DNA from 3 places in the Cobetia sp. 5-11-6-3 genome. Region 1 is predicted to be linked to each of the others. Evidence: predicted binding sites of a transcription regulator. Region 1 holds the regulator's gene; each other region holds the start of a gene.
What was found. Region 1 encodes FNR, which switches genes on or off when oxygen is low (the NO sensors DNR and NnrR bind a similar motif). Its sites were predicted from a motif close to TTGATNTANATCAA; they were not measured.

Region 1 (10,193 bases):
ACAGCACCGCTGAATGGCGTGACATGAACTTCTCGCCGGTGCTCAACGAGCGCAACGACTCGGCGCTCGCCAATCTGGAAGGCAGTGTGCTGTTCCGCTCGCTGAGCCAGAAGCGCAAGCAACCCCTGCCGGTGACGGAGGAAGGCCTGCTGCCGGAAGACCGCTTCGATCTGTCGCTCAATCGCAGTCAGGTGTGCGCGCCCATCGAGCGCTATGATGCCTTCGCGGAAGATCACCCGGACTGGGGCATGCCGTATGCGCTGCCGCAGATCAGTGATGAGGAGCACCGTACGCTGGTCAACTGGTTGGCGCAGGGCTCCCCGATGACCAAGGTGCGCCCGGTGTCTGAGGCCCTGGTGCCACGGATTCAGCAGGTGGAAGCCTTCCTCAATGGTGACAGCCTCAAGCAGCGTCTGATGAGTCGCTACATCTACGAGCACCTCTTCCTGACCCACCTGTATTTCCCGGAAGCGAAGGGGGCCAATGGCCGGCCGATCTTCTTCTCGCTGGTGCGCTCCAGTACGCCGCCCGGCGAGCCCATCCAGCGCATCTCCTCGCGCCGCCCCTATGACGCTCCCTACGCGGCCTATCCCGGAGATGGTCGTGACGTCATGCCGCATGACGAGGCCGGGCGTCCTCGCGTCTATTACCGTCTATGGCAGGAGCGCTCGACGATCCTGGCCAAGAATCATCTGCCCTATTCGCTGAGTGACGCGCGCCTGGAACGCTGGCAGTCGCTGTTCCTCGCGCCGGACTATACGGTGGATGACCTGCCTGGCTATGACCTCAAGACGGCGTCCAATCCCTTCCTGACGTTCGAGGCGATCCCTGCCGAGTCACGTTACCGCTTCATGCTGGATGAATCGCAGAACACCATCATGGGCTTCATCAAGGGGCCGGTCTGTCGTGGCCAGGTGGCCGTGGACGTCATCAATGACCACTTCTGGGTCAGTTTCACCGATCCATCACTGTTCAGCCTGCCGCAGGTCGAGCGCACCCTGGCACGGGAGGGCGAGAATCTCAGCCTGCCTGCCGAGCAGAGCAGCAATGCATTGCCCATCTCCTCGTGGATCAAGTTCGAGCGCAAGCAGCAGGCCTATCTGCAGGCCAAGCAAAAGCTGATGATGCAGGCCTACGAGGACGGCAATCTGCGTCTGGACATGCAGCTGTTGTGGGACGGCAGCGGCTGGCAAGGTGGCGAGGGTGGCGATCACAACCCCAATGCCGCCCTGACGGTCTATCGTCACTTCGACAATGCCGCCGTGATGAAAGGGCTGGTCGGCAATGTGCCCAAGACGGCCTGGGTGATCGATTACCCGATGCTTGAGCGCATCCATTACCTGCTGGTGGCCGGCTTCGATGTCTATGGCAACCTCGGCCACCAGCTGACCACGCGCCTGTACATGGACTTCCTGCGCATGGAAGGCGAGAACAACCTGCTGGCGCTTCTGCCTGCCGGCGAGCGTCAGGCAGTGCATGACAGCTGGTATCAGGATGTGGATTCTGGGCTGGAAAAGCTGCTGTTCAAGAAGCCGCCCCAGTTTGATGCCCCGAGCGATATCGTCTGGACACCGGGAGAGCTTTCCTCACCGGATAAGGCGCGCATTGGGTTGATGCGTCGCCTGCGCGAGCGCCTGGCGCCGGAACTTGTCCACGAGCGTAGCCTGGAGACGCTGGAGGATGATGCCGTGCGCCGCGAATTGAAGGCCTTGAGCGAGGTGAGTGGTCTGGCGGCCAGCCTGCTGCCGGAAGTCACCATCATTGCGCTGGAACGGGAGGGAAGCGAGCACCCACAGTTGTTCAGCGTGCTGCGCAACTCGGCTCATGCCAACATCACCAGCCTGTTCGACGAGGAAGCCAATCGGCGTCCTGAGCGCGATACGCTGGATGTGCTGCGCGGCGTGGCCGGGGATTATCCGAATGCCTTCTGGCATCTGACACCCGAGTCGCTGCAGGGATTGGCACGGCGGGTCGCCGTGCTCAAGGATGAGGCGGACTATCGACAGCTGATGGCCGATATCGGAGTGCGGCGCACCGACCCACGCTTCTGGCAGTTCTCGGACAGCGTGCTGCGTGCCAATTATGCGGATCGTCCCGTCGAGGCCGGGTTGCTAGATTACAACCGTCTGCAGAATCGCTGAGCGTCTCCGAGCCGCCTGGCACTGTCTGGAACACACGAAGGCCCGCCACATGAGGATGTGGCGGGCCTTCGTGGTGAGAGAGATGGCATCACGGGGGTCAGCGACCGCCCTGACACTCTCCTTCTGCCAGCTCTATCAGGCCATCCAGGTGCAGGATATGGACCTCGCGCGCCTGGATATCCACCAGCCCCTGAGCCTGGAAACGCGTCAGGATACGGCTGATGGTTTCCACGGCCAGTCCCAGGTAATTGCCGATGTCGGCGCGGGACATGGAAAGACGGAAACTGTATGGCGAATAGCCGCGGCGACGGAAGCGCTGAGAGAGGTTGACCAGGAAGCTGGCCAGGCGCTCATCTGCCGTCTTGCGCGACAGCAGCATCATCATCCGACGATCCTCATGCAGCTCCTTGCTCAGGCTCTTGAACAGCTGGGTGCGCAGTTCCGGCAGTTGGGCGGAAAGCGCATCGAGGCGATCGAAGGGAATCTCGCACACGGTCGTGGTCTCGAGTGCCACGGCGCTGCCGGGGTAGGCATTGCTGTCGATGGCATCCAGTCCAGCCAGCTCGCTGGGCAGGAAGAAACCGGTGAGCTGCTCCGTGCCACTGTTCTCGGTGTTGATCTGTTTCAGGCTGCCCGAGCGCACCGTGAAGACGCAGTCGAAGGGCTCGCCCTGGGTGAAGAGAACCTCGCCCTTTCTGAGCGGCGCGCGGCGCCGAATGATGGAGTCGAACTGGTCGATGGCTTCCATGTTCAGTGCCAGCGGCAGACACAGTGAGCTGAGCGAGCAGGTCTGACAGCGTGCTTCATGCGCACGCAATCGATGGGATGCCGTTGTCTGGGCCGTCATGGTGACTCTCCTGGGGCATTACGCCGAAACTCGTGGGGGGCGGGTTTCGGGTGGGGGTGTCCGGGTGCGACACCTGGTACAGGGCGATTCCATGGTCCTGTACGGAGAGGCAGCATCCTCATGGACTGAGTCGCTGCTGCCTGTCGGTGCTGTCCGTCAATGATACCTGTCAGGCGCACTTCCCAGAACGGGTTCCCGTCCTGTGGGGCGGGATGTGAAGTGCTCCGTGAATCGCGCGCATTATATTAGATAATTCTGATTGTGTCGTGATGTCCTGCATGACTCTAGACGCAGAACCTCCCGAAGGGGCAGGTTGCGACGCCCTGCCTCATCCGACTCGGGAGAGCCAGGTGACATCATCCACTCAAGGACATGACGATCTGCCCCATGCTGACCAGCAGCGTGAGCAGAAACAGCAGACTCCAGACCAGCGGCAGCGGCCTGTCCGGCTGAGGGGTGCCGTCAATGCGGTGTTCGTCGCCTGGCCCATCTCCCTGCAGGTCATCATCGGGTGAGGTGCTGCGCGAGCGAAGCCCGACAAGCAACAGCGTGCAGAAGGCCAGGCTGCCCAGCGTGAGCATGCTGATCCATGCCTGCCAGAACAGTGGCAGATCGACGTTTGCCAGCAGGTTCATGGTGCAGCTCCTGTCGTCAGTGTCAGTGTGGCGAGTGTCTCCCCTGTCGGGTCGGGTGCTGTCGCGGATGAGTGCCGAAGGGGATCCGTCTGTTGAAGATAGGCCAGCAGAGCGGTCGCCTCGGCCTTGCCGCGTACCCGGGCGGGCGCCGCGAGGATCTCGTCGTCTCGGTAGGGCACGCCAAGCGCCTGCAGGGCCCGCATTCGCTCGGCGACACCCTCGCCGCTCAGGGCGTGCTCGAACAGCCAGGGGTAGGCCGGCATGCTGGAATCCGCCACCTTGTGGCGCGGCGAGTACAGGTGCAGGCGTTGCCAGGCCTCATCATGTTCCGCCGGGAGGCGGCTCAGGTCAGGGCCTTGACGAGCGTTGCCCCACAGGGCCGGTCGCTCCATGAGGTGGCGGGAGGCGGCGTCCCGGCTTGCATGGCGTGCCTGGTCTCCCGGCAGATCCCGCACCATTCGGGTATGGCATTGTTGGCAGCCTTCCCGCAGGTAAAGGCGCTGTCCCTCCAGCGCCAGCGTATCCAGCGGTGTCACTTCTTGCCCTGCCTCCTGAAACCCCAGAGGCAGCAACTGGGCCAGCGCGCCGACACTTGCCGCCATCACGCAGAGCGCGGCCATCAGGCCCGGATGCCGTTCGAGCAGTACGTGTCTCATGCCGGTGTCCTCCCCCGAGCGTGTGAATCCCCGATGTGGTGATGAGCGCGCTGGGTAGAGGAGCGCGTGATGGGACGGCGGGAGGCGCGCAGGAGATACGCTGCCATCAGCAGCAGGCCGAGTGCCCAGCAACTCAGCCCCACCAGCGTCATCAGCATCGGCGGGCGAGCCACCGCCAGGACGTCGGCGAGGGAGTGCAGCGGTTGTCCCTCTGCGTCTACGGCATGCCACAGGCTGCCCTGCAGCAGGGTGGTGGTCCAGCTGGCAGCGATGCAGAGCAACATGCCGGCGATGGCCAGCCAGGCGTGGGTCATGATCAGCGCCGAGGGTGCTTCAGGCAGCCGCAGACGGTAGAGCATGAGCACGCTGACCAGACCGATGACGCCCAGTGTGCCGGCCGGCGAGAGGCTGCCGGCGGCGCTGAAGGTCATGTCGTTGAGCGGGGCGATGGACAGTGCCACATGCTCCATCACGCTGATGGCCAGAAAGAGCAGGGCCGCGCCGAGCAGGCAGGTCTGAGGATGATGGCGCAGGGAGGGCCAGTCCGCCTTGAGGGTCAGCAGGCCGTTGAGAGGAATGGCCAGTCCCGGCGCCAGCAGCAGGAGCCCCATCGCCATTCCCAGCGCCTGGCTCCACTGGGGCAGGGCACTGGCGTGCAGCAGCACCGCACCGCTCCAGGGCAGCAGCAATACCAGCAGCCAGAAGCTGATGATGGCCAGACGGTGAGAGTGAAGGGGCTGGCGGGTCAGTCCCGAGAGTGCCTGATACGCCATGGCAATGAAGCCCAGTGCCAGCATGCCGCCGGGCAGCATTCCCTTCTGCCAGCTCTGCAGCAGCGCGTCCAGACTGCCTGAGAACATGGGCAACGATGTCAGCGGGCCCAGGGGCACCGCCAGTGACAGCAGGGTATGCTGCATCAGTATCATCACCAGACAGCCAATGAAGCACCAGCCAGCCACGGGCAGGCGCGCTGTCGGTCCTGCCTTCCAGTTGACATGGAAGAGCCACGCGACCGCGATCCACACTGCCAGCATCAACAGGTTGAGTGGCCAGGGATATTCGGATTGGCCATGCCCCGACGCGAAGCCCGCGGCAATCGATATGCTGCCAAGCACGAGAATCGTCTGCCAGGCCCGCAGCGTGAACCGCTGGAGACGCCGCTGGCCCGGCCGGGCTTGCGTGTCATGATTGGCCAGTGAATACAGGCTGGCAATCAATGCCGAGCCGCCCAGGCCGAAGAGCAGCAGATGCTGTTGCACAATGGCGAGACGGCCATGGCTCAGCCAGGCGATGGGCGGGGCCAGGGATGGCCACAACTGCACGGCGGTCAGCCATGCCGCCAGCAATAGACTGACGGCGCCTGAAAGAATGGCCGTCGTGCCAAATTGGCGAATCACCTCGTGAGAGGCGCCTGCTCCATCAGGTGCTGTGCCCATGTCATGACCTCATCATGCAGTGAACAGCGATGTGCTCTCCTGAAGAGAGCACGACTCACGAGACGATTCAGCATTCATTTCAGCTACCAGGGAGGACACTGAGTGTCTCTTGTCACTTCATCATCGGACGAAGATCGGGATGCGTCCAATGTGGCGGCCGTTCCCACCCCCTACGCCGAGGAAGGTTTCAAGGTCGCTTCCTTTGACGCCATCGCCGATGAGCTGGAAAAGCGTCTGGAGCTGTCAGAGGAGGCGTTGGCGGCGCGCGGTCCCTGGCGAGGCTGGGTGGCCTCGTTCGGTCCGCTGGAGATTCATGGCAGCCCTCGGCAGGTGATTCTGCTGCATGCCCATGGGGCGGGCGCCGGACGCGAGACCGATTTCCATCAGCAGTTCGGCAAGGCCTGTGCACACCAGGGGGCGGCATGGCTGGGATTCGACTTCGCCTACCTCGTCAAGATGCGCTGCGAGGCACGCCGTCGTCCGCCGCCGCGGCTGCCCGGGCTGATCGAGGAGATGACGCGCTGGCATGAGGCGCTGGCCGCCAGTCTTGCCGCCAGGGCGTCTCTGGCGACATGCCCGGTATTGCTTGGTGGCAAGTCCATGGGGAGTCGCGTGGCCTCGCATGTGATGCAGGAGCTGGAGGGGCGAGGCATGCCAGCCCCCTCATCAGGCCCACGTCGAATATCGCCCCTGGGCTGGTATGCGCTGGGCTATCCCTTTCACCCGACCGGCAAGCCGGACACGCTGCGAACCGAGCATCTGGCGGCAATTGATGCGCCGGGCCTGATCTGCCAGGGCACGCGAGATCCCTTTGGTCATTGCGAGGAAGTCGAAGGTTACGGATTGCCATGCACCATCAGCCTGCATTGGCTGGAGGATGGCGAGCATGATTTCAAGCCTCGCAAGGCGAGCGGCAAGACGCGTGAGGGACTGATTCGCTCAGCGGTGGCAGCGATCCTTGCACACCCTGCGTTGCGCTGATGGGTGTCAATCCATGAGCGACACGAATTTTCTCCCTCGTGGCATCCTGATGTCAGAATGTTGACACAATGCTGATGGTTGCTGGGCTACAGGTGAGTGGTGCTGGGAAAATCCAGTCTTATCAAGACCCTGTCGAGGAGTATTCTGAAACTTCCTGTAAAAAAAGTATTGACTCATGGGGCGGATTCCGTAGAATGCAGCGCCAACGAGACAGGGGTGGTTAGCTCAGTTGGTAGAGCACCAGCCTTACAAGCTGGGGGTCACTGGTTCGAACCCAGTACCACCCACCATTTGAAAAAAGTTATTGCTTATCAAAGCGTTACTTGATTAAATGGCCTGGTTCGTCAGCAGAAGCAAACGTTGCAGTGGACTGGTAGTTCAGTTGGTTAGAATGCCGGCCTGTCACGCCGGAGGTCGCGGGTTCGAGTCCCGTCCAGTCCGCCACTACCGTTTGTCATGCGCCCGATGTTGAGTTGTTCTGAATGGACTGGTAGTTCAGTTGGTTAGAATGCCGGCCTGTCACGCCGGAGGTCGCGGGTTCGAGTCCCGTCCAGTCCGCCATTCAGAATGACGCGATGTCACCGCTGCTTGCAGCAAGGATCGTCTGTGTTGGGTGATTAGCTCAGTTGGTTAGAGCACAAGCTTCACATGCTTGGGGTCACTGGTTCGAATCCAGTATCACCCACCAATGTGGACTGGTAGTTCAGTTGGTTAGAATGCCGGCCTGTCACGCCGGAGGTCGCGGGTTCGAGTCCCGTCCAGTCCGCCACTCGATCTACAGAATTCGTGAAACCCGAGCCCTCGTGCTCGGGTTTTCGCGTTTCTGGCCAGCAAGATGCTCGTTGTTGCCTTCCTCGTTGTTGCCTTCCTTCTGGACGTCCCATCGTCCCATCATCCCCCGTTCGACGTTTCTTCGTGTTTCAGGTCCGTGAGCTACCCGTTCGGCTGGAGGCGCGGTGCTGTCTGCGCCATGCGCCCGGTGGTTTGGCGTGCCAACGCTTGCAGGCGTGCTGGAAGCTTTCCGGACCGGCAAATCCCAGTACCCAGCTGATTTCCTTCAGGCTCAGATGGGTGTCACGCAGATAACGCTCGGCCAGTGCGCGGCGCGTGTCATCCAGCAGCCCCTCATAGTGCCAGCCTTCGGCGGCGAGTCGTCTGGCCAGGGTACGCGGGTGCAGATTGAGGGCCGCTGCGATCTCGTCGCGTCCGGGTGCGCGCCCCGAAAGCCGCATGGCAATGGCACGTCGTGTGCGTGACAGCGTGTCATGAGGGCCCTGACGGCTCTCCAGTCGCTCCGTGATCTGTTGACGAAGCTGGGCAAAGGCGACCGGTGCTGCCTGCAGGGTAGGGGCGTTCAATACTCTGTCTGGCAGCCACAGCCGATTGCGCCCTGTCGCGAAGTGCAACTGGCTCGCAGGCAGGCCCAGGCGTCGGGCATATCGCCAGCGCCAGCGCTTCTCCGTCTGCTCATGCATATCGTCTGGTGAGGGGGTGAGCGGAGAGCTGTCCTCCGGCGAGCGGGGGATTATGTAATCGATCTCGAGCGATGCATCGCTCAAGGCATCGCCACTCAGCTGGCGAGCCAGATGCCACCAGCCTCCCAGTACGCTGTCGACCACGAAGCGGTTGTAGGCATTGTAGGGAGCGAGGGAGTAGAAGTTCAGCCAGCCGCCGGTGGCCTGGCGCTCGAAATGGCCATGCCCACGACTGTTGTCGCTGTAAAGTGCCTCAGCCTCGCACAGCAGCGTCAGCCCTGCCGCCAGAGTGGGGGCGCAGGCACACGCAAGTCCGGGGAGCAGAAAGTCTCCCGGGCGAATCTGAGCGGCCATCTCCAGGCCGAACAGTTCATCACCGCTGGCAGTGATGGCGGCGTGGCCCAGACGCATGTAGCGAGCGATGCCGATCCGGGCATCTCCGTCGTCCGGCAGCGGCCAGCCCGTGTAGGGCTGCATGATGGGCTCGGCGTGCACGTCGCGCGCGTGCAGGGCACGTGCAACGAGGTGCGCCAGGCTGACCGAGACTTCTCCTAATTGCATGGGGCTGGCTCGTGTCGAGAGGTCGGGGAGATAAGCGCGAGGCTTGCCGTCGGCCGGATATTGCGCAGGGCATGTCCTGCAAGGATATCAATGTGTCCTCCAGGCGCATTGAGTGCAAGCGGTGATGCACTACACTGAGCGTATCGAGATTCATACGACTGTTTGCCTTGGGTGTGCGTCGCCCTGACGTGTCTACCGCCAACGTGCACGAGTAGCGCAAGGCAACAAGATGACAATGACGACCTGATGAGTTCCGCGTGCTGGTGTCCCGGGGTCCGGTTGACGGCCACGCCAGTGCGACGGCAAGGAGCAAGTGCCATGACTGCCTATCCGAATATCTTCCGTCCGCTGAAGCTGGGACACATCACGCTGAAGAATCGCGTGCTGATGGGGTCGATGCATACCGGGCTCGAGGAAGCTCCCAATGGCTTCACGCGCCTGGCGGCCTTCTATCGCGAGCGTGCCCGTCATGGTGTCGCCCTGATCGTCACGGGAGGGATCGCCCCGAACCCGGAGGGCGCGGTCATGCAGGGGGCGGCCAAGCTGACCACCTCGCAGGAGGCGCAGCGTCATCGTGAAGTGACCGATGCCGTGCATGCCGAGGACGGGCGGATATGCCTGCAGATCCTGCATGCCGGTCGCTATGCCTATTCTCCGGATCAGGTCGCGCCATCTGCCATTCAGGCCCCGATCAACCCCTTCATGCCGCGGGCGCTGAGCACCGAGGAAGTGAAAGGCCAGATCGCGGATTATGTGCGCTGTGCCGCCCTGGCATGCGAAGCGGGCTATGACGGTGTCGAGGTGATGGGGTCCGAAGGTTACTTCATCAACCAGTTCATCTGTCGACGGACCAACCAGCGTGAGGATGAATACGGTGGCAGCTTCGAGAATCGCATCCGTCTGGCGGTGGAGATCGTCGCGGGCATCCGCGCGGCGCTGGGTGAGGATTTCCTGATCATCTATCGGCTGTCGATGCTGGATCTTGTCGATGAGGGCAGCACATGGAGCGAGGTGGTCGCGTTGGGCAAGGCCATCGAGGCGGCCGGTGCCAGCCTCATCAATACCGGGATCGGCTGGCATGAGGCACGAGTGCCCACCATCGTCACCAGTGTGCCGCGTGCCGTCTTCACCGGACTGACCCAGCGCATGAAGGCGGAGCTCAGTCTGCCGCTGATCACCACCAATCGCATCAACATGCCGGACGTGGCCGAGTCGGTACTGGCGGAGGGACATGCCGACATGGTGTCGATGGCGCGTCCGTTCCTCGCTGACCCGGCGTGGGTCAGCAAGGCGCAGGCGGATGATGCCGCGATCATCAACACCTGCATCGCCTGCAACCAGGCGTGTCTTGATCACACCTTCCAGATGAAGCTGACCTCGTGTCTGGTCAACCCGCGAGCCTGCCACGAGACCGAGATGGTGATCGAGCCTGCCCGCCGCGTGCGGCGTGTCGCCGTGGTC
Region 2 (10,193 bases), on a different contig from region 1:
GGGTGTGGCGCGATTGGCGTCAGTCTGGTGCTGGGGGCGGGCGTGCTTCATGGGGCAGGCGCCGCAAGCGCCACGCTCGAGTGGCCGATGATCGGCCTGCTGTGGTGTCTGGTGGCGCTCATCGGCGTGTCCAGCTCGACGCTGTGGCAGAAGCGTGTCGGTGGTCGGATGGGGCTGGTGGAGGGGCTGGTATTCCAGTATCTGGGAGCGGGCTGTGTCTTCCTCATCGCAGCCAGCAGCGTAGGTAGCTTCGCCTTCGACCCGACGCCTCGTCTGCTGCTGACCCTCGCCTGGCTGGTGATCGCCATCTCGGTGGGTGCCATCTGGTTGCTGATGCTGATGCTCGAACGTGGCGAGGCCCACCAGGTCGCACGTACCTTCTTCCTGGTGCCACCGTGTGCCGCGCTGATGGCCTGGTGGCTGTTCGATGAGCAGTGGACCGCCTTGATGGTGGTGGGAGCGGCGCTGGTCGTGCTGGGACTGGTGCTGGATCGCCCCCGTCCGGGCAAGGTAGCCAGGGCGCCGGCTGACGACACGTCGCCGTCAGCGCCCGAGACGTCGGCACCGAGCAGCGGGCAGGCCGCCTCGCGCTGATTCGCCCTGAAAGCACAACGCCCCGCCGGCCCGTGATGGGCTGGCGGGGCGTTGTCGTCTGTGGCCAGTCAGATGCGCGACTCAGAAGCGATAGCTGATACCGGCCATGGTCACGATCGGGTCGATCTCGACCTTGTCGTTGACGCTGCCCGCCACGGTGACATCGGAATCGATATCCAGATACCAGGCAGCGACGTTGGCCGCCCAATGCTCATTGATGACCAGGTCGACACCGATCTGTGCGGCCGCGCCCCAGCTGTCATCCATCTCGAGCTTGGTGCCGTCATCGAGGGTTTCATCGGAGAAGTGGGTGTAATTGACGCCTGCACCGATGTACGGCTGGATGCGGGAGTCGCGTCCACCGAGGGGGTAGTACTGCAGTGTCAGGGTCGGTGGCAGATGATCGACGGAGCCGGCCTTCTGGCCATTCAGCGAGATGTCATGCTCGAAATTCTGCGCGGCCAGCAGCTCGATCCCCAGGGTATCGGTGAAGCGATACCCCAGAGTGAAGGCGAAGGCGCTGTCATCATCGACGTCCACGTCGGCACCGATGGCATCGATGCGACCGTTGTCGCTCTTAGGCGAGACCTTGGCGACACCCGCACGCGTCCAGAACTGGCCGGCACCATAATCGAGGTTCTCGAGGCCTGAGTCAGTCGACGAGAACGGCGCAGCGACAGCCGACGTGGCAGTCAGCGTGAGTGCGGCCGTGATCGCCGCCATGCGCAGCGGGCGCGAAGAGGACCGGCAGAAGGAGAAGGGCAAGAAGGACTGTGCGGCTGACATGTTCGCTCCCGAAGTGACAGGGGGTGAGAAAGGAGATGTCAGTCTAGGAGCTCATGTCGACGAAAAATTGATCCATGACAAGGGTTTGCCGTCATGTACGACAAGGGTCCGTCACACTTGATTCAAATCAAGTTCCGTCTGTCTCGCCGACTGTCCGCGCATGCAAGAACGCCGCAGGCCCTGAGGCCTGCGGCGTTCTTGTGCGTCGTCAATGAGGCAAGGGGATCACCCCTGATGCGTCATGGCTCGGCGCGGCTCGTCAGTGCGTGTTTCAGCACTTAGAAGCGGTAGGTGACACCGGCACCGACGGTGACCGGGTCCAGCTCGGTGTCGTTCACGTCCTGGCCGTTGATCTTGGTGTCGGCCTTGACGTCAGCGTAACGAGCGAAGCCATTGACGGCCCAGGATTCGTTGATGTTGAGGTCAACACCCAGCTCGGCAGCAGCGCCGTAGCTGTCGTCGATGTCCATGCTCTGGCCACCGGCAGACTCACCGGAGAAGTGGGTGTAGTTCAGGCCGACGCCAGCGTAAGGCTGAACGCGAGCTTCGGTACCGCCCAGCGGGTAGTACTGCAGCATCAGGTTGATCGGCATCTGATCGAAGCCACCGTCGCTGTTTTTCCAGTCGGTGCTGAATGCTTCAGTGGACTGCAGGGCAACTGCCAGGTTGTCGTGGAACATGTAGCCCACGGAGCCGGCGAAACCGGATTCATCCTTGGCGATCAGGCCATTGCCGTTGTTGCTCTTGCCGTCGACCTTGGCAACGCCGCCGCGCAGGAAGATGTCGCCCTTGCCGTAGGCCAGTGCAGATTGTGCACCCATTGCCATGGTGCCGGCGATGACGGTAGCAGTCAGGATCTTGATGGTTTTCATGTGATGTTCTCCTTGAAGCTTGTGGCCTCGGGGGCTTCCTGTCGGCGGTGCCTGGCGAACTCGGGGAATGTACCGAGTGTGGCAAGGCTGCCTTGTTCAGGGGACGAGATGAACTATAAAAAACACTGTTCTTTTTGGCAAGCATTTTTTTAGAACAATGTTTGAAAACATATTTGACGTCTTGTTAGCGGATGTTACCGATTATTTCAGAAAAGGTGCATGTCTCGAGGATGAGACTGGAGGTGGCGCAGGACAGCGACAGGGCCGTTCATTTTCACGACAGATTCATGAGACGTTGGTCGTAGGCGGCTCGTGAGGTGAGCGCATGCTACGCAATGCGTGATGCGCCCACCAGTGTGGGATTTCAGCGACGCTTGCGCTGGGCACGTGCTTCAAGCTCGTTGAGCCATCGACTGACCTCGTCACTCTGCGCGGGACAGTCGAGGTAGACGGCCAGAAACTCTCGCCACTCCGCTGCCTGCCAGGCCTTGAGGCGGCGCCACAACACGTAGAGGTCGCGCTGGCACTCGTGACGGCGCAGCACGAAGCGTCGGGTCTTCTCCAGGTCGATGATGACGGCATCCATCTGTTCCTGCATGGCGCTGGCACCGTCGGCGGCGGGCTGTGGGCGGCTGAGGAACAGATGCTTGGGGAACAGGCAGCCGTGCATCATGCCGGCTTGATGAATCTGTCGCACGAGACGCGCGCTGGCAGTGATGACTTGCGTGCGTCGGGTATCGTCCAGCGCCGTCCAGCGTGCATGCCAGTGGTCCAGATCATCGCGGCCGTCGAGATCGAAGGTGATCAGGATGGCGCGCCACTCCTTGCCGGTGCGGCGCTCGCCATACCAGCCGGCATCCACCGAAGGAATGCCCAGCGCGTGATAGTGGCGGATGGCACGCCACTCGCGCGAGAAGGTCGGCTCGCCCAGTGGGCGTGACAGGCTGCGGCCCAGATGGTTGGTCTGGCGCTTGAGGTAGAGGCGATGTGTCTGGCCCTGCTCGTCCTCGAGAGTGAGCAGCGAGACCGTCGATATGCCTCCGCGCTCACGGTTAGGGGCATCGACGTCCTGGGCGGCCACGTGCCACAGGGCCTCGAATCGGTTCAGGCCGTGGTAATCCAGCAGATTCCCCAGGGCGGGGTCACAGTAGTCGGCATGGCCACGGGGCGCCGTGGCACGTGGGCCCCGAGAGGCGCTGGACAGGGAGTGGCGGGAAAAGGAGGTCATGGCAAGTTCACGAGCGAAAGAGGGGAGGTGGGTCACGGGCAATCCCTGCCGCAGGACCCAGCGATGGATCGCCCTATGATAGTTAGCCTGCTGGTGAAGTGATAGTCGCTGATCGGCAACTCCTGTGTCTGCGCATTCAACACGCGTCGCAGGATTGTCCGAGCCGTGCATGGCTGCTGTCGTGCAGGCCCGTGCTCTGTGGCGTGTGGTGGAAGGTCGCAGGTGTCGTGCAGGTGCGCGAGGAGAGCGTTGAGAGGCCGCTGGCGGTCCACTGCGCGCCAGCCCAGCAATGATGCGGGCCATGGACGTTTCCGCTGTCAGCTCATGGGCTTGCGATCCCCGCAGGCGGCGCTTGCCGGAGTGCGGCTGCGACAACCTGTCATCTGGAGCCTGTCGCGAGAGGGCAGAGAATGTCCGACCAAGGTCTTGGTACCACGGTGCCATTGCCTGTGCGCTTGCCGGCGGGAGTCGGGGGGAGACTGCCCCCGACGTCGGTGGCAAGCGCATGCAGAGACGGCAGTCTGGCCGTTCGTCTTATCGCAAAGGGGTTAGACATGATCTCCGATACCGTAGTGGAGCTGTCGCGGTTCCAGTTTGGCATGACCGCGCTCTATCACTTCCTGTTCGTCCCGTTGACCATCGGCATGGCCTTCCTGCTGGCCATCATGGAATCCCTGTATGTGATGACCGGCAAGCAGGTCTACCAGGACATGACCAAGTTCTGGGGCAAGCTGTTCGGCATCAACTTCGCGCTCGGTGTCGCCACCGGCCTGACGATGGAGTTCCAGTTCGGCACCAACTGGGCCTATTACTCGCATTACGTCGGCGACATCTTCGGTGCGCCGCTGGCCATCGAGGGCCTGGTGGCCTTCTTCCTCGAATCCACCTTCGTCGGGCTGTTCTTCTTCGGCTGGGACCGCCTGAGCAAGCGTCAGCACCTGATGGTGACCTGGCTTGTCGCCTTCGGCTCCAACTTCTCTGCGCTGTGGATCCTGATCGCCAATGGCTGGATGCAGAATCCGGTCGGGGCGGCCTTCAATTTCGAGACCATGCGCATGGAGCTGACCAGCTTCGCGGATGTCATCTTCAATCCGGTCGCCCAGGCCAAGTTCGTGCATACCGTGTCGGCAGGTTACGTGACCGGCGCCATGTTCGTGCTCGGCATCAGTGCCTTCTATCTTCTCAAGGGGCGGGATCTGGGCTTTGCCAAGCGCAGCTTCGCCATCGCCGCGGCCTTCGGACTGTTCTCGGTGGCCTCGGTCATCGTGCTGGGCGATGAGTCCGGTTATGAGGTGGGCGACGTGCAGAAGGCCAAGATGGCCGCCATCGAGGCGATGTGGGAGACCGAGCCGGCGCCGGCGTCCTTCACGCTGATCGGTCTGCCCAACGAGGAGACCCAGCACACCGATTACGGCATCCACATTCCCTATGTGATGGGGCTGATCGGTACGCGCTCGCTGGATACCGAGATTCCGGGCATCAAGGAGCTGACCGAGGAGCACCGCGGACGCATCGTCAATGGCATGCAGGCCTATGATCTGCTCCAGCAGCTGCGTGAGGGTCAGGACGATATCGCGACCCGTAAGGCCTTCGATGCCGTCAAGCAAGATCTCGGTTACGGCATGCTGCTCAAGCGCTATGTCGAGACGCCCTCCGATGCCACGCCGGAGATGATCGACAAGGCCGCGGCCGACTCGATCCCCCCGGTGGCGCCGATGTTCTTCTCGTTCCGCATCATGGTCGCCTGTGGCATGGCGATGCTCGCGATCTTCATCGTCGCGGTATGGATGAGTGCCAAGCATCGCTTCGATGTGCGCCCCTTCCTGTGGATCTGCCTGCTGTCGATCCCGCTGCCGTTCATCGCGGTGGAGACCGGCTGGTTCGTGGCCGAATTCGGGCGTCAGCCCTGGGCGGTCGGAGAGATCCTGCCGACCTTCATGGCGGCCTCGAGCCTGGATGAGTCGGATCTGTGGTGGTCCATCGGCGGTTTCCTGGCCTTCTACAGCCTGTTCTTCGTGATCGAGATGTGGCTGATGTTCCACTTCGCGCGCAAGGGACCCTCTTCCCTGCATACCGGCCGCTATCACTTCGAGCGCGGCGCCCTGCGAGACGACGAGGGCATGTCGCTCAATCCTTCGCTGTCATTCAAGGAGTAATGGATCATGTGGGATTACGAGATCCTCAAGCTGTTCTGGTGGGTGGCGGTGGGTCTGCTGCTGATCGGCTTCGTCATCACCGATGGCATGGACATGGGCGCGGCGATGCTGATGCCGCTGGTCAGTCGCAGTGACAGCGAACGGCGCGTGGTGATCAACACGCTGGCGCCGCACTGGGATGGCAATCAGGTATGGCTGGTCACCGCCATCGGTGCCGTCTTCGCGGTGTGGCCGGTGGTCTATGGCGCGGCGTTCTCCAGCTTCTATTTCGCGATGCTGACCATCCTGTTCTCGCTGTTCTTCCGTCCGCTGGGCTTTGACTATCGCTCCAAGCTCGAGAGCCCCCAATGGCGGGGCTGGTGGGACCGCGGCATCGTCGCCGGCAGCCTGATTCCCACTGCCTTCTTCGGCCTCATCTTCGGCAATCTGCTGCAGGGCGTGCCACTGGAAGTCGATCAGTACATGCGTGCCAGCTACGACGGCAGCTATCTCGGGCTGTTCAATCCCTTCGCGTTGCTGTGTGCGGCGCTGTCCGTCGTGATGGTGATGCTGCATGGCGGTACCTGGCTGGTGGCGCGTGCCGATGACGCCGTGGCGGCGCGCAGTGCGCGTCTGGTGCAGCCGCTGGGACTGCTTTCGCTCGGGCTGTTTGGCCTGGGCGGACTGTGGGTGTGGTTGTCCGGCATGGGCTACAGCATCGACCAGATGGGCGATACCGGCACGGCGCTAAAGCTGCTGGACAAGCAGGTCGGCCCCGGCAGCTGGATGGATGTCTACGCGCGTGAGCCGCTGACGTTGCTCGCGCCCTTGGGCGCCGTGGCGGGTATCGTCACCGCGATGTGGCTCTCGGCCAGACGTCAGGGCGGGGCAGCCTTCACGGCCAGTTCCGTCGGGGTCGGCGGTGTGGTCGCCACCGCAGGCATCAGCATGTTCCCGTTCATCGTGCCGTCCTCGCGCATGGGCGAGGCCAGCCTGACGCTGTGGGATTCGGTTTCCAGCGAGCTGACACTGTCCATCGTCACCGTGGCGGGGTTGGTGATGGTGCCGACCATCATCCTCTACACCACCTGGTGCTACGTGAAGATGTGGCGGCGCGTCACGGTGAGTCACGTCGAGCAGGACGGACACAGTCTGTACTGAGGCAGGCAGCCGACACTGCAACCGCTTTTCCCGTACGCTTCATAACTGCATCATTGGGCGAGGGCGCCGCCCTCGCCGGGAGACGACTTCATGTGGTATTTCGCCTGGATTCTCGGTGTACTGCTGGCCTGCTTCGCGGGCATCATCAATGCATTGTGGCTTGAGCAGACTCACACCTTTGACGATGATTGAGGCAGGCGGCCTCAACGATGCTTCTGCGCCGCCGACCGTTCTGATCAAGGAGAGCTCGATGTCACGACCCTGGTACGCCTCACGACCACCGGCTTGGTGCCGAACTCGCCCTGCCCATCTGGCCTCGCTGCTGCTGTCTGCCATGGTGGCCATCTGGATGCTGCTGGGGCCGGATGCCATCGCCTCGATGGCCACCGGGCCGCGCTATCTGATGCTGCTGATCGCGCTGTGGGGGCTGGGGGCCGGCTTCACGCATGGGGTCGGTCTGGTGCCGCGTCATGCCACGCGCGCCTGGCTGCTGGGCGCACCGCTGAGCTGGTGTCTGCTGCTGATCACCCTGATCGCCCTGAGCATGAGCTAGCCACCGCGATGCCTTGAAAGTCCCGAGAGGGGTCACTCCATGAGTGGCCCCTCTTGCGTTGGGGGGGGGGGCCGGCGCGAGAAGTGTCACCGGGGAGGCAAGCGAGCCCTTCTTGAGCGGCAGCGACATGCGATATCGCTTTACATCCCGCCAGTCCGCGCCCTATAACGCCAGTGCAACCGCGTGAGAGGGGGCCTGGAGGTCACCGCGATTCGCTCATGCCCTTGGCCCATGCCCTGGGCTTGTGCATCCGGGCGTGGTGGGCCAGGCGTCATTGCAATCCCTCCTGCGAGCCCCACCTAACACAAGAGACCCCCTGTGCGCCCGAGCGTGCTGTCGTGGGGGTATGGCTGGGCGACCGATATCAACAACAATGGTTCACGAGCGATATCCAGACCGCTCTTCGAGGAGGAAGGCATGCGATCATCCGTTGACTCTGCCCGCGGTTCGGCCCGCGGACCCGAGGGAAGCAGGCCGTCCACGGCGTCTGCAGGTTATATCCCGCGCGACATGACACGGCGCCAATCAGGCGACTGGGTGCTGTCGCTGGTGGTGCCGGTGATGAATGAAGAGGAGACGATCGCGCCGTTTCTTGCCGCCATCGATGCCACCCTGGCAGCGCAGGTACCGCACCTGGAAATCCTGTTCGTCGACGATGGCTCCAGCGATGCCACCCTGGCGCGCCTGGAAGCTGCCGCGGCCGATGATTCACGTATTCGTTATCTGAGCCTGACACGCAACTTCGGCAAGGAAGCGGCCATGAGCGCCGGCATCGAGCAGGCGCGAGGCGATGCCATCGTGCCGATGGATGTCGACCTGCAGGACCCGCCCGAGGTGATACTCGAATTCATCACCCAGTGGCAGGCCGGCTACGACATGGTCTATGGCGTTCGCGCCGCGCGTGATGAAGACACCGCCACCAAGCGCAAGACGGCAGGATGGTTCTATCGCATCTTCAATCGCCTGACCTTTACCGAGATTCCACGGGACGCCGGGGATTTCCGACTGCTGGATCGTCGGGTCGTCGAGGCGTTGCGCCGCATGCCGGAGCGCAACCGTTTCATGAAGGGACTGTTCTCCTGGCCCGGTTATCGCTCGGTTGGCGTCACCTATCAGCGCCCGGCGCGGACCGCCGGCACGACCAAGTTCAACTACTGGAAGCTGTGGAACTTCGCCCTGGACGGCGTGGTGAGCTTCTCGACCTGGCCGCTGCGGGTCTGGACCTACCTCGGCGCGTGCATCGCGGGGCTGTCCTTCCTCTACATTCTCGTCATCATCAGCAAGACGGTGCTGTTCGGCATTGATGCCCCGGGGTATGCGTCCCTGATGATCGCGGTGCTGTTCTTCGGCGGCATGCAGCTGATTTCCATCGGCGTGCTGGGCGAATATCTCGGGCGCCTGTTCATGGAGACCAAGCAGCGGCCGCTGTATCTGATCGATCACGACAGCCTGCAGGATGGCCCCGGTGGCGCTACCTCGCCGGACAGCGGGCTGGACAGTGGCCTCAGCACGGCGCGGGTCTTGCGCGGACAGCGTGACCGTGAGGCCAGTCGCCGCCGTGAATCCTGTCAGAGTGCCGAGCCTGACATGACGCGAGGAGACTCGCGTGAGGGATGATGCCACGTCACGCCGGACGTCCAGCACCGCAGAGCGGGCACGACAGGAAGCCGGCACCGCCACCCGTTTCGGTCTGGTGGGGCTGGCCGCCACGGGGGTGCACCTCGCGGTCGCCGCGTTGATGCTGTTTCTCTGGCCACCGCTCAATGAATTCATCGCCAATATCGTGGCCTTCTGTGTGGCCTTCCAGGTCTCGCTGGTGGGGCATCGACGACTGACCTTCAAGCGACAGGGCAGCGCCTGGCGGTTCGCGCTGGTGGCGGCCAGCGGCTTCGCGCTCAACAACGGGCTGCTGGCCGTGCTGATCCAGGGGCTCGGCATGAGCGGCTTCGTGGCCATCGCGATCGCGACGCTCTCGGTACCCGTCGTGACCTATCTGGCATCACGACTCTGGGCCTTCAAGGAATGAGCCTCATGAACGACAGCACTGCCGTGAAGGCCGAGCGGATGGGCAAGGGACGGCTGGCGGCCCTGGGGGCCGCGCTGGTCGCCGAGACACCATCGCCGAGCGAGGCGCTAGCGCGCGCACGCACCGCCAGCATTCCCTGGGCACATATCCTGCTGGCACTGGTGATCACGCGGCTTGCGTGGCTGGCCATCGCCGCCCATGGCGATCAAAGCTACCTGCATGCCATGGCCCAGTTCGATGGCAGCTGGTTCAAGGGCATCATGACCCGTGGCTACGATGTCGAAGCCCGGGGCATGAGCGACGGTGATGCCGCCAACTGGGCCTTCTTTCCGCTCTATCCTGCCCTGTTGTGGCTGGTGACGCTGGGCGGCCAGCTCGACCCGGAGCTGATGGGCGTACTGCTGAGCAATGTGCTGCTGGCGGCGGCCCTGGGGCTGGGGTGTCGCTATCTTGCCATCACGCGCCCTGATGCCTCGCCGCTGCTGTTCGTGTGGCTGGTCGCCAGCATGCCGTACAGCTTCTATTTCAGTGCGCTGTACTCGGAATCGCTGTTCTGGCTGTTGTGTCTCGCATCCCTGATCGACTGGCGCTGTCAGCGCACCGGACGGGTGATGCTGTGGACGTTGCTGCTGTCGATGACACGGGCCACCGGGGTGTTCTGGGTCATCGCCATGGGCATTGAGCTGCTGGCGCGTCTGCGTCTGGCGGCCTTCGCCGAGCTGTGGCGCCGCCCCGACTGGCTGTTGATCGGCGTGATGGGGCCGCTGGGGCTGTTTCTGTTCATGGCGGTGCTCTACCACCAGACGGGCGATGCGCTGGCCTTCAGTCACGTGCAGAT
Region 3 (10,193 bases), on a different contig from region 1:
CCATGGGAATCGAGTCCATGTAGGCCGTGGCGATACCGGTCACGGCATTGGTCGCGCCGGGGCCTGAGGTGACCAGCACGACTCCGGGCTTGCCGGAAGCGCGTGCGTAGCCATCGGCTGCGTGGGTAGCAGCCTGTTCGTGGCGGACCAGAATGTGCTGGACCTTGTCCTGACGGAACAGGGCGTCATAGATGTGCAGCGCCGCTCCACCGGGATAGCCGTATATATACTCCACGCCCTCGTCATGCAGCGCGCGGGCGATCATGTCAGCGCCGGAAAGCAATTCCACTTGGTTGTTCTCCCCTGGAGGTCTCGAGTGCGTCCGGCAGCAATACGCAAGCCGGATCGAGTGCGACCTGAATGTCGCTACCGCAACAGTTGCGGCACCTGATGCCAAACCCTGGCGTCTGCGGCCCGGTTAGGGCCTGCACTCTTGTCGCATCGGTTGGATGCGGTCGGGGCTGATGGCCGATCGGTACGGTTGGCGTACCCTGATCGGCATATCCTTCGACAGGCGGACAGCGACTCAGCGTCTGTCCTTCACGTGGCGCTTCGAGGGTCGCCCGAATGGCCACGCCCGCAATCAGGAATGGTCAAGAGTCCAACAGCCGCAAGGGGCTGTCAACTCAACCTTACGCCAGTGTGCGCCGCCTACGCCAAATGCCACACCGATAACGGGAAATCCGGCCATATGCGTGCGTAAAACCTCACAGATGGCACTTAATTCGCAATTTTCTGCCTCGTGATTTTCAGCATCCCTGCCGCCGGGTTGTCATTTTGCGCCCAGACGACAGACACGAAAACGCCCCACCGCAAGCGGAAGACAGACTTCCGTCACGGTGGGGCGTCACTCACGGGCGCGCGATTCAGCGCGTGAAGGTCAGCTCTCCGCCCTCTTCGCCGACCTGGATCACGTCACCGGGCACGAATTCACCGCCCAGCAGCGCCTGGGCCAGCGGGTTCTCGATACGACTCTGGATGGCGCGCTTGAGCGGACGCGCACCGTAGACCGGATCGAAGCCTGCCTTGGCCAGCAGCGCCATCGCGGCATCGGTGATCTCGAAGCCGAGATCGCGATCGGCCAGGCGCGCCTTGAGCCGCTCGAGCTGAATGCCGGCGATGGAGGCGATCTGCGCCTGCCCCAACGCGTGGAAGACCACCACTTCATCGATGCGGTTGATCAGCTCCGGCCGGAAGTGATTGCCGACGACTTCCATGACCGCCGTCTTCATGTCGTCGTACTGGAAGGCCGCCTTGCGATCGACACTCTCTTGCGTGTCTTCCTCGTCCGCCAGCTCGCCATTGAGACCGCTCATGCGCTGGATCATCTCGGACCCCAGATTCGAGGTCATCACGATCACGGTATTGCGGAAGTCGACGGTACGCCCCTGCCCATCGGTCAGGCGGCCATCTTCCAATACCTGCAGCAGGATATTGAAGACATCCGGATGCGCCTTCTCGACCTCGTCGAGCAGCAGCACGGAGTACGGCTTGCGACGCACGGCCTCGGTCAGATAGCCACCCTCTTCATAGCCGACATAGCCGGGAGGCGCGCCGATCAGACGGGCCACGGAATGCTTCTCCATGAACTCGGACATGTCGATGCGCACCATTGCCTCTTCGGTATCGAACAGGAAGCTGGCCAGCGACTTGCAGAGCTCCGTCTTGCCGACCCCGGTCGGGCCGAGGAACAGGAAGGAGCCGTTGGGGCGATTCGGGTCCGATAGCCCGGCGCGTGAGCGACGCACCGCATTGGCCACCGCGATCACCGCCTCGTCCTGACCGATCACCTTCTCGTGCAGCGCCTCTTCCATGCGCAGCAGCTTGTCGCGCTCGCCTTCGAGCATCTTGGAGACCGGAATGCCGGTCCAGCGCGAGACGACCTCGGCAATCTCCTCCTCGGTGACATTGGAGCGCAGCAGCACGTGGGCGGAGGTATCCGCCTCGCCTTCGCCGGCTTCGCTGATCTGCTTCTCGAGCCCCGGAATCACGCCGTACTGCAGTTCCGACATGCGGCTGAGGTCGCCGGCACGCCGCGCCTGTTCCAGATCGATGCGCGCCTGTTCCAGTTCGGCCTTGAACTGCGCTGCCCCCTGGATACTGGCCTTCTCGGCCTTCCAGACCTCATCGAGATCGGCATATTCGCGTTCCAGCTCCGCGATCTGGTCCTCAAGCGCGCCGAGACGCTTGAGTGCCGCTTCGTCGGTCTCCTTCTTGAGGGCTTCACGCTCCATCTTGAGCTGGATCAGACGGCGGTCGAGACGGTCCATCTCCTCCGGCTTGGAGTCCAGCTCCATGCGGATGCGTGACGCGGCTTCATCGATCAGGTCGATCGCCTTGTCCGGCAGCTGACGGTCCGTGATGTAGCGCGATGAGAGGCGCGCGGCCGCAATGATCGCACTGTCAGTGATATCCACCCCATGGTGCACCTCGTAGCGTTCCTTCAAGCCACGCAGGATGGCGATGGTGTCCTCCTCGCTGGGCTGATCCACCTGCACCTTCTGGAAACGACGCTCCAGCGCGGCATCCTTCTCGATGTACTGACGATACTCGTCAAGCGTGGTGGCACCGACACAGTGCAGCTCGCCACGCGCCAGCGCCGGCTTGAGCATGTTGCCGGCATCCATCGCGCCCTCGGCCTTGCCCGCGCCGACCATGGTGTGCAGCTCATCGATGAACAGGATGACCTGGCCTTCTTCCTGCGACAGCTCCTTGAGGACGGACTTGAGGCGCTCCTCGAACTCACCGCGGAACTTGGCCCCCGCCAGCAGCGAGCCCATGTCGAGAGACAGCACACGCTTGTTCTTGAGGCCTTCCGGCACCTCGCCATTGACGATACGGCTGGCCAGCCCCTCGACGATGGCGGTCTTGCCGACACCGGGCTCACCGATCAACACCGGGTTGTTCTTGGTGCGACGCTGAAGGACCTGAATCGTGCGACGAATCTCCTCGTCACGCCCGATCACCGGATCGAGCTTGCCGTCGCGCGCACGCTGGGTGAGGTCCATCGTGTACTTGTTGAGTGCCTCGCGATTGTTCTCGGCGTCGGCATCTCCCACCGCCTCGCCACCGCGCAGTGCATCGATGGCGGAGGTCAGGGCGGGCTTCTTGATGCCCGAGGAGGTGAACAACTTGCCGAGATCACCGCCCAGCTCCAGCGCGGCCAGCAGCGCGAGCTCGGAAGCGATGTATTGATCACCGCGTTTCTGGGCTTCGCGGTCGGCCAGATTCAGAAGCTTGCCGAGCGCCTGGGAAGGCGCGACATTGCCGTCGAACTGGGACACGGTGGGCAGGTCATCCAGTTGACGCTTGAGCCCGCTCATCAAGCTGGTGGCATCACCGCCCGCCTTGTTGACCAACGCCTTGAGACCGCCATCGCGGTCCTCCAGCAGGGCCAGCAGCAGGTGCTGGGGATGGATTTCATTGTGGCCTCGCCCGACGGCGAGCGACTGGGCATCCGCAAGCGCGTTCTGCAGCTTGCTGGTGAGTTTGTCGATGCGCATGGTGCCTTCTCCTGAGAGTCATGGCGGTACTCCTCTTCTCAGGAGCTTCGCCTGTAACATTTCGTATCTAACCCTAGAGATGGGGGGCTGGGGGGTCGCTTTCAAGGCGTGATTTGCGGCAACGCAGCATGTTGTCCGCGAAGCATGATCCAGATCAGGTTCCCCTGCAGCAGGTTGGCCCTCAGCGCCTGAAGATGTCGCCAGGGGCTTCCGCTCGACACGGAAAAGCGCCCCGCCAACCTGAGTGATCAGGTCAACGGGGCGCTTTCGTCTTTCGGCTTGCCGAGCGTCGGTGCATCGCGGCGGCCAGGTCTCCACTTCATTCTATCAGCGTAACCAGATCACCGTGGCCATTCGCCCCGTCACGCCATCATCACGGCGATGGGAGTAGAAGCGCGATTCCGAGGCGGTACAGAAGTGACCGCCACTGACATGGCCGACACCGGCACGCTCCAGCCGCAGGCGAGCCAGCTTGTAGAGGTCGCCCATGTAGTGGCCCAGCCGATAGGGGCTGGATTCGAAGGCGTCGTCGGCCTCGGGGAGATCCGCGATGAAGGCGTCACGCACCTCGGGGCCGACCTCGAACTGGGCATTGGAGATCGCCGGGCCCAGCCAGGCCATCAGCTCGCCCGGGTCATCTCCAAGACGAGCGACAGTGGCTTCCAGCACACCTTCCACCAGGCCACGCCAGCCCGCATGCGCCACCCCGACCCGCGTCCCCTGACGATCACAGAACAGCACCGGCAGGCAGTCCGCCGTCATCACCACGCAGGCCTGCCCCGTACCGGTACTGATGCAGGCGTCAGCACGTGGTGGCACCGCCTCATGGCGCTCATCGGCGTGACAGACGTCAAAGGCATCCACCACCTGAGTCCCATGCACCTGATCCAGCCACGCCAGTGGACGACCATCATCGACCTCCGCCGCGAGCAGATCACGCACCCGCGCGACCATCGCCGGATCATCCCCGACATGCCGCGCCGGATTGAAGCCAGCGTATGGCCCCTGACTCGGGCCACTCTCACGCGTGGTCACGAAGGCCTGCACCGGACTGGGTGCTGGCCAGTCCGGCAGAATCAGGGTCGGGCGTAGACTGTCGTCGTGCATAACCTCTCCTGGCGCGATGGGATACGCGAACCGAGCCCCTCAGCGGGCGATGTCTTCCTTGAGATAGTCGATCAAGACCAGCATGTCACCCGGCATCTCGGCGCGGAATTCGACTTCCTTGCCCGTGATCGGGTGGATGAAGGCGAGGCGACGGGCATGCAGCGCCTGACGCGGGAACTGACGCAGCAACTCCTTGAGCGGGTCACTGGCCCCCGGCGGAAGCTTCAGACGGCCTCCGTAGACCGGGTCCCCGATCAGCGGATAGCGCTGGTGCGCCATGTGCACACGGATCTGGTGGGTACGCCCGGTTTCCAGCTTGCAGCGGATATGGGTATGCCCCCGGAAGCGCTCCACCACGCGAAAATGCGTGATCGCCATCTTGCCGCTATGGGTCACGGCCTGACGCTTGCGATCCTTGGGGTGACGCCCGATGGGCGCATCCACGGTACCGCCCGCCGTCAGCACACCGGTCACGACGGCATCGTACTCGCGAGACACGGTACGCGCCTGCAGCTGCTCGACCAGGTCCGCCTGGGCGGTCAGCGACTTGGCGACCACCATCAGGCCACTGGTGTCCTTGTCGAGACGATGCACGATCCCGGCACGCGGCAGCATGGCATTGCCCGGACAATGGTGCAGGATGGCATTGAGCAGCGTGCCATCCGGATTGCCGGCCCCCGGGTGCACGACCATGCCGTGCTCCTTGTTGATGACCAGCACGTCGTCATCCTCGAAGACGATCTCGAGCTCGATGTCCTCGGGGCCATGACTGACTTCTTCTTCAAGCTCGGCGGTCAGGGCCAGACGTTCACCGCCATAGACCTTCTCGCGGGGTTTGACGGCGGCACCGTCGAGGGTCAGGGCACCGGTCTTGATCCAGTGCTTGAGGCGCTCGCGGGAATAGTCGGAGAAGATCTCGGCGCAGGCCTGATCAAGGCGCATGCCAATCATCGCCTCCGGGATCCGCTCTTCGCGGTTGATGGTGTCTGCCATATTGCTCTCTGAGGCCGTTTCGCAGGAAAGGGCCTTTGCTTTATAGTGAGTGCGGATCGGCGGATTCTAGCATGCCCGCCATGGATTGCCCGAGATGAGGAAACCGATGCGCGCCCTTCCCTTGACTGCCTTCGCCCTGGCCAGCACCTTGCTGGTCGGCTGTGCGTCCAACGAGCCGGCACCGGATCTTCAGGAGCAGGAGCTGTACCGTCAGGCTCAGGTTTCCCTGGATACCAGCCGCTTCAACTCCGCCGTGCAACAACTTGAAGCACTGGATACTCGCTTCCCGTTCGGCAGCTATGCCGAACAGTCGCAGCTGGAGCTGATCTACGCCTACTACCAGGTGGACAACTGGGAAGCCGCACGCGCGGCGGCCAGCCGCTTCATTCGGCTGCACCCGGACCACCCGCAGGTCGATTATGCCTACTACATGCGTGGACTGGCAGCCTATAGTGCAGGGCGCTTCAGCCTGGAATCGCTGGACCTGATCGACATCTCCAAGCGGGATCTCGGTGCGACGCGGGACGCCTACGTCGACTTCGGCGAACTGGTGCGCCGCTTCCCCAACAGCACCTACGCGGCAGATTCGCGTCAGCGCATCATCTATCTGCGCAACGTACTCGCGCGTGGCGAGCTGCAGACAGCGGATTTCTATCTGCGCAAGCAGGCCTATCTGGCCGCCGTGAAGCGTGGCGAGTGGGTGATCGAGCACTACCCTAACACTCCTGCCACTCGCGATGCGCTGGCCGTGATGGTCGAAGGCTATCTGGGCCTCGGTCTGCGCGACCGCGCCAGCGAGACGCTCAAGGTGCTGATCCAGAATGATCCGGACAACAAGCGTCTGGATGGCCGTACCTTCGAGCCGCGCTACGTGAAGGCGGATGACCTGACCGTCTGACGATCAGGCTTCCCGCCTCACCATCGAAAAGCCCGTGATCACCGATCACGGGCTTTTTTCGTGCTGTCAGCATGGCCAGAATCGTCGGACTCAGGCGCTTTCAGCGGCTTGCGCAAAGAATCCGCAATCCCTGACACCGGACATGAGTTGCCTCAGTCGCCGGCCACCCAGCCATTGACGATCGGGTAGCGACGGTCACGCCCGAAGCCACGCGGCGTGACACGCACGCCAACCGGCGCCTGACGGCGCTTGTACTCACAGCGGTCGACGAGACGCACCACACGATAGACATCCTCCTCCTCGAAACCGGCACGGATGATCGCCTCGGCACTCATGTCACCCTCGATGTAATGGGTGAGAATCGCATCCAGGGTGTCGTAGTCCGGCAGCGAGTCGCTATCGAGCTGGTCTTCGGCGAGCTCCGCGGACGGCGGACGCGTGATGACACGCTCCGGAATCGCCGGGCCCATGGTGTTGCGCCAGTTGGCGAGACGGAATACCCAGGTCTTGTAGACGTCCTTGAGCGCATTGTAGCCACCGACCATGTCGCCATAGAGCGTGGCGTAACCCACCGCCATCTCGCTCTTGTTGCCAGTGGTCAGCACCATCAGGCCCTTCTTGTTGGAGATGGCCATCAGCAGCACGCCACGACAGCGTGACTGCAGGTTCTCCTCGGTGGTGTCGCGCTCACTGCCGGCAAAGCTCTCCGCCAGTGTCTCGGTGAACGCCTCGACCATCGGGGCGATGGGCATCACCTCGTAATTCACGCCCAGCAGTGTCGCCTGCTCGGCAGCGTCTTCCCTGGAGATGTCCGCGGTGTAGTGGTACGGCATCATCACCGCATGCACGCGGTCCGCGCCCAGCGCATCGACGGCAATCGCCAGCGACAGGCCGGAGTCGATGCCACCAGAGAGACCCAGCACCACGCCCTTGAAGCCGCTCTTGTTGACGTAGTCACGCAGGCCGGTGACCAGTGCACAGTAGAGCGACTCTTCCGGTGACAGCAGCTCGGCGATCTCGCCGCTCTGCGGCGCCCAGCTACCGCCTTCCTCCTTGAGGAACTGCACCGGCATCAGGCCGACATCCCACCAGGGTGCCTGCACGCAGGTATTGCCCTCGGCATCGATGGCGGCGGAGCCACCATCGAAGACCAGCTCGTCCTGGCCACCGATCTGATTGACGTAGACCAGCGGACACTTCACTTCGGCCGCCCGCTGAGCGAACAGATGATTGCGCTCGGCCGGCTTCTCCAGATGATAGGGCGAGGCATTGAGGCTGACGAGAATGTCCGCGCCGGCATCCCGCGCCTGACGAACGGGCGCGCCATCCCACAGGTCTTCACAGATGACGATACCCAGACGGGCGCCGCGGCATTCCACCACGCAGGCCTCGGAGCCCGGCGTGAAGTAACGCTGCTCATCGAAGACCTGATAATTGGGCAAGGCCTGCTTGGCATACTCGGCGATCCACTCGCCATCCTTGAGCACGCCGGCCAGGTTGTAGCGCTTGCCGTCACGCATGCCGGGGTACCCGACGATGACCATCACGCCGCGCGCGACCTTGCTGGCCATCCGCGCGCGCGCCTCGTCGAGTCGTGCCTCCATGGATTCGCGCAGCAACAGGTCTTCCGGCGGGTAGCCGGTCAGACACAGCTCGGGCAGCACGACGACGTCGGCCTTGTGCTCGAGACTCGCTTCACGGACGGCTTCGATGGCACGCTCGGTATTGCCGGGGATATCACCGACCAGCGGGTCGAGCTGGGCCATCACCAGAGTCAGATCTTGCATGCGGTAAGGATCTCTCGATTGGCGGTTCGATAAGGGGCCAGTACACTGTGGCCAGACATCTGGCTCAGACTGCTGAGCCGTGCACCGGCTCATCAGTCTCATGATGGCCGCCATTGTCCCGCAAGGTCGCGCCGCTGGCAAAAAGCCACGCACGCCGCCTCATCTGGGAGTCATATAGGAATGAGCCTGTTGATCATCCGTCTGCTGGTATTCGTCGTCCTGTTCTGGGCAGGCCTGCGCCTCTATCGCATGTATCGCCAATGGAAGCTGAGCCAGGACAACCACGATGACGGCCAGCATGCCGAGCGCGAGGCCCAGAACATGGTGCGCTGCGCCTACTGCGATCTGCATCTGCCGGAAAATGACGCCATCCGCCATGAAGCGCTGCACTTCTGCTGTCAGGAGCACCAGCAGCATTTCCTCGACGAGGGCCCACGCAAGTAACGCACTGTCTTCCCCCTCGAGACGAAGGCTCGAGGGGGAAGACGCCATGACGATGCTCAGGCCCAGCGCGTCGCGTCTGACTGGGACGAGGCTTCCAGCGTGGCGATCTCGCCCAGCAAGGTCTCGGGCTGGTAGGGGGTGGGGTCGATGATCGGCGTACGCCCCAGCAACTGGTCCGCCAGCAGGCGGGTCGAGGCCGGCGCCAGTACCAGGCCATTGCGATAGTGACCGGCATTGACGTGCAAGTGGCGGCGTTCGGGCACGGCACCGATGAACGGCGTGCCGGTCGGCGAACCGGGACGCAGCCCCGCCCAGTGATGCTCGACCTCACACTCGGCCAGCGCCGGGATGATCTCGCAGGCGCTCTTGATCAGCGACTCACGCGCCTCAAGGGTGGTCGCCTTGTCGAAGCCGACCTCCTCCAGCGTGGAACCCGCCACGATGCGCCCATCGGCACGTGGAATCACGTAGCGTCCATTCTTGAGTACCACGCGCTCCACCAGCCCCTTGGGTGCCTTGAACAGCACCATCTGGCCGCGTACCGGCCGCACCGGCAGCGCCAGCCCCGCCTCACTCAATATCTCGCGACTCCAGGCGCCCCCACAGACCACGACCTGTCCGGCGGACAGCACTGAATTGGCGGTCTGCACGCCGATGGCGGTGTCGTCCTGCAGCAGAATGCCCTGCACCGCGACATTCTCGAGCAGACGTACGCGCGGGTGGGCATCGAGAGCGGCGCGCAGTGACTTGCCCAGGCGCGGATTGCGGATGCTGCCCAACGTCGGCATCCACAGCGCCGATTCACAACCGGGCGCGACGGCCGGTGCCTTGTCGTAAAGAAAGTCAGCCTCCACGCGCGTCAGCGGCTTGGCGTATTCCTCGGACCAGGCCAGTGCCTGCTCGGCATCCTCGACATTCAGGTACAGCAGTCCCTGCTGGCGATATTCGGGGTCGATGCCGGTGGTCTCGATCAGGCGCTCGGCCAGCGTGGGGTAGAAACCTTCCGACCAGGCAGACAGGCGTGAGATCGGCGCACTATAACGCCACGGATACAACGGCGAGACGATACCGCCGCCCGCCCAGGATGCCTCGCGCCCACACTGGCCCCGCTCGACCAGCGTGACCTCGGCACCGCCATCCGCCAGTTCCAGCGCAGTCAGCATGCCGATCACGCCACCGCCTACCACCACAAAGTCATTCACGCCTGTTCGCTCCTGCCTCAAGACCGGGAAAGGCTTCCAGAATACGCCGCCCGCAAGGCGGTGCAAGCGAGCCGCGCGCAATCCAGCATCGCGCCGAGGCCGCTCTCGCCACTGCTACCAGCAATCGCCATCGCCGGTCGTGTCGCGGATGCCGGTATTGGTGAGGGTCAGCGCAGGGCAATCGCTATCGGCGCTCTGAGGCGCCACCGCAGTCGCGATCAGCGTGAAGCGGGTCGTCGTGGCGCCATCCTCCAAGCTC

Region 2: a site for FNR is predicted at 1,498-1,511, ahead of HXS66_RS01305 (OmpW family protein). Genes of this name have one in related genera too.
Region 3: a site for FNR is predicted at 3,648-3,661, ahead of clpB (ATP-dependent chaperone ClpB). Genes of this name have one in related genera too.

Annotation. Positions count from the first base shown of each region.
Region 1 covers NZ_BLWJ01000002.1:114,611-124,803, forward strand. Annotated here, with positions in the region: gene HXS66_RS04430 (fatty acid cis/trans isomerase) at 1-2,141, shown strand, start outside; gene fnr (fumarate/nitrate reduction transcriptional regulator Fnr) at 2,239-2,988, opposite strand; gene HXS66_RS04440 (hypothetical protein) at 3,345-3,623, opposite strand; gene HXS66_RS04445 (cbb3-type cytochrome c oxidase subunit II) at 3,620-4,279, opposite strand; gene HXS66_RS04450 (cbb3-type cytochrome c oxidase subunit I) at 4,276-5,715, opposite strand; gene HXS66_RS04455 (alpha/beta family hydrolase) at 5,866-6,696, shown strand; tRNA gene HXS66_RS04460 (tRNA-Val) at 6,911-6,986, shown strand; tRNA gene HXS66_RS04465 (tRNA-Asp) at 7,064-7,140, shown strand; tRNA gene HXS66_RS04470 (tRNA-Asp) at 7,181-7,257, shown strand; tRNA gene HXS66_RS04475 (tRNA-Val) at 7,308-7,384, shown strand; tRNA gene HXS66_RS04480 (tRNA-Asp) at 7,389-7,465, shown strand; gene HXS66_RS04485 (AraC family transcriptional regulator) at 7,617-8,732, opposite strand; gene HXS66_RS04490 (NADPH-dependent 2,4-dienoyl-CoA reductase) at 9,051-10,193, shown strand, end outside.
Region 2 covers NZ_BLWJ01000001.1:324,232-334,424, reverse strand. Annotated here, with positions in the region: gene HXS66_RS01310 (DMT family transporter) at 1-594, shown strand, start outside; gene HXS66_RS01305 (OmpW family protein) at 676-1,380, opposite strand; gene HXS66_RS01300 (OmpW family protein) at 1,659-2,252, opposite strand; gene HXS66_RS01295 (lipopolysaccharide kinase InaA family protein) at 2,617-3,480, opposite strand; gene HXS66_RS01290 (cytochrome ubiquinol oxidase subunit I) at 4,035-5,636, shown strand; gene cydB (cytochrome d ubiquinol oxidase subunit II) at 5,643-6,776, shown strand; gene cydX (cytochrome bd-I oxidase subunit CydX) at 6,867-6,968, shown strand; gene HXS66_RS01275 (cyd operon YbgE family protein) at 7,027-7,329, shown strand; gene HXS66_RS01270 (glycosyltransferase family 2 protein) at 7,840-8,946, shown strand; gene HXS66_RS01265 (GtrA family protein) at 8,936-9,355, shown strand; gene HXS66_RS01260 (hypothetical protein) at 9,361-10,193, shown strand, end outside.
Region 3 covers NZ_BLWJ01000010.1:95,951-106,143, reverse strand. Annotated here, with positions in the region: gene HXS66_RS15430 (acetolactate synthase 3 large subunit) at 1-289, opposite strand, end outside; gene clpB (ATP-dependent chaperone ClpB) at 867-3,503, opposite strand; gene pgeF (peptidoglycan editing factor PgeF) at 3,831-4,610, opposite strand; gene rluD (23S rRNA pseudouridine(1911/1915/1917) synthase RluD) at 4,650-5,603, opposite strand; gene HXS66_RS15410 (outer membrane protein assembly factor BamD) at 5,710-6,501, shown strand; gene HXS66_RS15405 (NAD+ synthase) at 6,654-8,288, opposite strand; gene HXS66_RS15400 (PP0621 family protein) at 8,469-8,732, shown strand; gene thiO (glycine oxidase ThiO) at 8,789-9,934, opposite strand; gene HXS66_RS17555 (type IV pilin protein) at 10,049-10,193, opposite strand, start outside.